2 regions of the Methylobacterium oryzisoli genome follow, and region 1 is predicted to be linked to the other one. Evidence: riboswitches for the same ligand, from Rfam matches in the RefSeq annotation. Region 1 holds a riboswitch; the other holds the start of a gene.
The links. Region 1 has a riboswitch for glycine ahead of gcvT (glycine cleavage system aminomethyltransferase GcvT). Riboswitches for the same ligand answer to the same signal wherever they lie in the genome.
Positions count from the first base shown of each region.

Region 2: linked by a shared signal. The riboswitch ahead of ACKUB9_RS01535 (D-amino acid dehydrogenase) and the one ahead of gcvT (glycine cleavage system aminomethyltransferase GcvT) in region 1 are both predicted to bind glycine.

Region 1 is NZ_JBKIBX010000008.1:78,614-80,999, reverse strand. Features, by position in the region: gene gcvH (glycine cleavage system protein GcvH) at 1-2, opposite strand, end outside; gene gcvT (glycine cleavage system aminomethyltransferase GcvT) at 18-1,157, opposite strand; glycine riboswitch at 1,208-1,310, opposite strand; gene ACKUB9_RS10215 (acyltransferase family protein) at 1,824-2,386, shown strand, end outside.
Region 2 is NZ_JBKIBX010000001.1:308,454-310,839, forward strand. Features, by position in the region: gene ACKUB9_RS01535 (D-amino acid dehydrogenase) at 1-1,186, opposite strand, end outside; glycine riboswitch at 1,316-1,420, opposite strand; gene ACKUB9_RS01540 (CobW family GTP-binding protein) at 1,557-2,386, opposite strand, start outside.

The DNA of each region.
Region 1 (2,386 bases):
ATGGGGGGAGACTCCGGTCAATCGCGCTTGAAGGTGGCGGGACGGAAGGGAAGGGGGGTCACGACGAGGGGCAGGTGCTGGCCGCGGACCTCGGCGAGGAGGCGGGTGCCGTCCTCGGCGTGCGAGGCCGCGACGTACCCCATCGCCACCGGGGCGCCGAGGCTCGGGCCGAAGCTGCCCGAGGTGACATGGCCCAGCGGCGTGCCATCTTCGGCCAGCAGGGGAGCGCCGGCCCGCACGGGCGCGCGCCCCTCGGGCCGGAGCCCGACGCGCCGCCGCGCCGTGCCGTCCTCCAGCTCCTGCAGGATGCGGGCCTCGCCCGGGAAGCCGCCGGCGCGCGCGCCGCCGCGCCGCCGGACCTTGGGGATCGCGAAGGTCAGGCCCGCCTCGACCGGGCTGGTGCCGGCGTCGATGTCGGAGCCGTGCAGGCACAGGCCTGCTTCGAGCCGCAGCGTGTCGCGGGCGCCGAGCCCGACCGGCTGCACGCCCGGCTGCGCCAGCAGCGCCTCGGCCACCGCGACGGCGGACTCGGCCGGCACCGAGATCTCGAACCCGTCCTCGCCCGTGTAGCCCGAGCGCGTCACGAACCCCGGGGCGCCGAGCAGCGTCACCGCGCGGACGTCGAGGAAGCGCATCGCCGCGACCTCGGGCGCGAGCCTGGCCAGCGCCGCCTCGGCCGTCGGGCCCTGCAGGGCGATCAGCGCGTCGGGCCGCTCCTCGACCGTGATCCCGGCCGGCAGGCGCTCGCGCAGGCGGGCGGCGTCGGCCTGCTTGTTGGCGGCGTTCACGATCACGACGACGCGGTCGTCGAAGCGGGCGACCATCAGGTCGTCGAGGATGCCGCCGGATTCGTCGGTGAGCAGCCCGTAGCGCTGGCGGCCCGCCTTCAGCCCGACGAGATCGGCTGGGACCAGGCTTTCCAGCGCGCGCGCGATCCCGTCCGGGTCGGGGCCGGAGAGCACGACCTGCCCCATGTGGGAGACGTCGAACAGCCCGGCGGCCTGCCGCGTGTGCAGGTGCTCCTTGAGCTGGCCGGCCGGGTACTGCAGCGGCATGGCGTAGCCCGCGAAGGGCACCATGCGGGCGCCGAGGCGCAGGTGCAGGTCGTGCAGGGGCGTGTTTCGGAGAGCAACCGGTTCGACGGGCTGCGCTGACATCTCGGGATCCTCCGCGACAGGCAAGACCGACGGCGCTGATCGCACCGCGGCCACCCCCATCTGTCACGGGTACCTGAGAGCTTCCCCCGCACGGGCGTGCGAGGTTTCTCCTTCGGTGGGCGCCGGACGGCGCCTCTCTCCAGATCGTCCAACGATACGGTGATTGTGCCTGAGAGTTTCCGGGGGTGGTTGCTCCGTCGGCGCCATACCCGGCTCATCGAGCCGGGCTGGGCTCTCCCGCATCGCCCTGTTCGGACGGTTGGACCAAAGCACAAGACCGCGCGCCGCGCAACGCCGGGGTGGGGGCCTCCCGGGGCCGGAACGCTCCCGAATGGTCCCGCAAGTCCGATTCGGAACGGCGGGAAGCGGATGCTCAGGATCTCCGCGGCCGACACCCGGTCCTGACCGGACTTCCGGCACCACCGGGATGCGGGACCGGCTGCTCCAGGCCCCCTCGCGCCATGACGAGAAACCTCCGAAGGGCAGTAACAGGACGGCGGACAACAGCCTGGGCGAGACTTGCGAATGCCGACAGCACCAGTCTCGCCCTCCCGCCAAGCGCCAGCGCACTTCCTGCTTGACTGATCGGGGAAACGTCATCTAGCCGTTCTTTGCAGCCGAGAGCAGCCTTCTACTAATCAATATAAGACGACCTGGGGGATAGCCATGCCAAAAGAAATCATTGGCATTCAATATCTTAGAGGCATTTCAGCTCTATCGGTCGTCTTCTTCCATATTGAGCTCCATCTGTCTCACACCTACGAAGGCTATCGCGCACTGGCGAGCTTGCAGGCCGGCGTCGACGTCTTCTTCGTGATCAGCGGATTCATCATGTATCACTCGACAGATGGCGGCTCAGCCCTTGATGCACGCGAATTCTTCGTGCGCAGACTCCTCAGGATCGTCCCGCTCTACTGGCTGGCAACATTTTCAATGGTGTTTATTATCTTGCTGTTTCCGCAACTTGGGCAATCAGTGAAATCGTCGTTCGTTAATGCGGATCATCTCATCGCATCCCTGCTCTTTATTCCCATGGCGAGTCCCGTCGCGCCGAGTTTGTCCTTGCCGCTCCTGCCGACTGGCTGGACGCTCAATTACGAGATGTTCTTCTACTCGGTATTCGCTGTGGCGATGGCCTGCGGCGCCCAGCGGCAGGGCCAAGTGGGGACGATCGTGGTCGCGACACTCGGGGCGCTGGCGCTGGTCGGTATCCTGAACGATGCGCCGGG
Region 2 (2,386 bases), on a different contig from region 1:
CGTGGCCGGTGTTGAGGACGAGCCCGCCGATGCGGGTGCGGCCGAGATAGGGCACGTTCGAGGGGGTGGTGGGGCGCAGGCCCGTCCAGGCGGTGGCCTGCGCGAAGTTGCCCGCGGCCGGGAAGGTGCGGCGGGCATTGTCCAGGATCACCGCGACGCGCTCGGCGTCGAGGTGGCGGGAGTAGCCCGACAGCTCGGCGGTGCCCGCCACGCGCAGGTGCGTGCCGAGGTTGGAGTAGACGAGCTTGTGCTCGTCGTCCGTGAGGCTGACCTGCGGCGCGCCGTTCGCCCCCTCGATCGGAATCGAGACCGAGTAGCCCTTGGCCGGGTAGATCGCGAGGTTGACGCCGTAGGGGCGCAGGAACGGCGCCGACCACGCGCCCATCGACACCACGACGTTGGGTGCGTGCAGGCGGGTGTGGCCGCCCTCCACGGTCGCCTCGACGCCGGCGACGCGGGCGCCGTCCGCCGAGAGCAGCAGCCGCGTCGCCTCGGCGCCGTACAGGAAGGTCGCGCCCATGGCCTGGCAGCGCGCGGCGAGCGCCTGGGTGAAGGCGCGCGCGTCCCCGCTCTCGTCCTCGGCCGTGTAGGTGGCGCCGACGATCGAGCCGATCGCGTGCGCGAAGGCGGGCTCGATCGCCAGCACCTCGTCGCGGCCGATCACCCGGCGCTCGCAGCCGTGCTCGCGCATCAGCTCGGCCACCGGCTTGGCCGCCTCGAACTCCCGGGCGTCGCGGTAGAAGTGCAGGATGCCGAGCGTGCGCTGGGCGTAGTCGATCCGCTCGGCGGTGCGGATCTCCTGCAGCTTGGCGCGGCTGTAGGCGCCCAGCCGCACGATCTCCAGGGTGTTGCGGCGCGCCCGCTCGGGCGTGCAATTGCGCAGGAAGCCGGCGATCCAGGCCCACTGGTGCCGGTCGAGGCGCGGCGTGAAGACGAGTGGCGCCTGCCGGTCGAACAGCCACTTCATCACCTTGAGCGGCGCGGACGGGTTCGCCCACGGCTCGGCGTGGCTCACCGAGATCTGGCCGCCATTGGCGAAGCTGGTCTCGCGCCCGGCCGCGCCCTGGCGGTCGATCACGCAGACCGAGAGACCGGCGCGCGCCGCCCAGTAGGCGGTGGCGGTGCCGACGACGCCCGCGCCGAGCACGATGAGGTCGTAGGAGGTCGAGGAGTTCGGGGCCGACATGCGTTCCATCCTTCCCGCCGGTTCCGGGCGGGTGGTGAGGGGTGGAACTCTGTTCGGTCGGCCTGAGAGATTCGCCGGCGGGTCGGTCGGCTTGCTCCATCGGCGGGCTCGCGCCCTCTCCAGAGTGCCCTCTCGCTCGCGGTCCTTCTACCTGAGAGCTTCGGCGCGGAGCACGGCTCCGGGCGTTTCCCCTTCGGTGCCGGCCAAGGGACCGGTCTCTCCCGCGAGCATCAACGGACGGTCGTGGCCATAGCACGCGGCGGACGGGACCTGAAGCGCAAAGGGCGGGCGCCGTGCCGGAATCGCGGGCAGCGCGGCGCGGATCTCACGCCCCCGACGGTGCCGGCGGGCGGGCTCTCCCCTCGCGCGGTCAGGCCCGCGTCGCCTCGAAGCCGCGGCGGATCTGGTCCGCATCGAGGTTGCGGCCGATGAAGACGACGCGCGATTCGCGCGGGTCCCCCGGCTTCCACTCGTCCTGCAGGTCGCCGTCGAGGATCATGTGCACGCCCTGGAAGACGAAGCGGCGCGGCTCGTCGGGGAAGCTGACGATGCCCTTGCAGCGCAGGATGTCGGGGCCCTGCACCTGGGTGAGGTCCGAGATCCAGGGCATGAACTTGTTCGGGTCGACCGCCCCCGGCAGCCGCGCCGAGATCGACTGGATGTCGTCGGCGTGGTGATGGTGGTGGCCCTCCTCCAGGAACTCGGGCTCCACCGTGATGATCCGGTCGAGGTCGAACGCCTTGCGGTCGAGCACCGCGTCGAGGGGCACGGCGCAACGCACGGTGCGGTGGATGACGGCCGAGGGGTTGATCGCCCGGATCCGGCGCTCGACCTCGGCGAGGCCCGCCTCGTCCACGAGGTCGGCCTTGTTGAGCAGGATCACGTCCGCGAAGGCGATCTGGTTCTTGGCCTCGGGGGCGTCCTTCAGGCGCTCGGCGAGCCACTTGGCATCCGCCACCGTCACCACCGCATCGAGGCGCGCGGCCTCGCCCACGTCCTGGTCGACGAAGAAGGTCTGGGCCACCGGGGCCGGGTCGGCGAGGCCGGTCGTCTCGACGATGATCGCGTCGAACTTGGCCCTTCGCTTCATCAGGCCGTCCATGATGCGGATCAAGTCGCCGCGCACGGTGCAGCAGATGCAGCCGTTGTTCATCTCGAACACTTCCTCGTCGGCCCCGACCACGAGGTCGTTGTCGATGC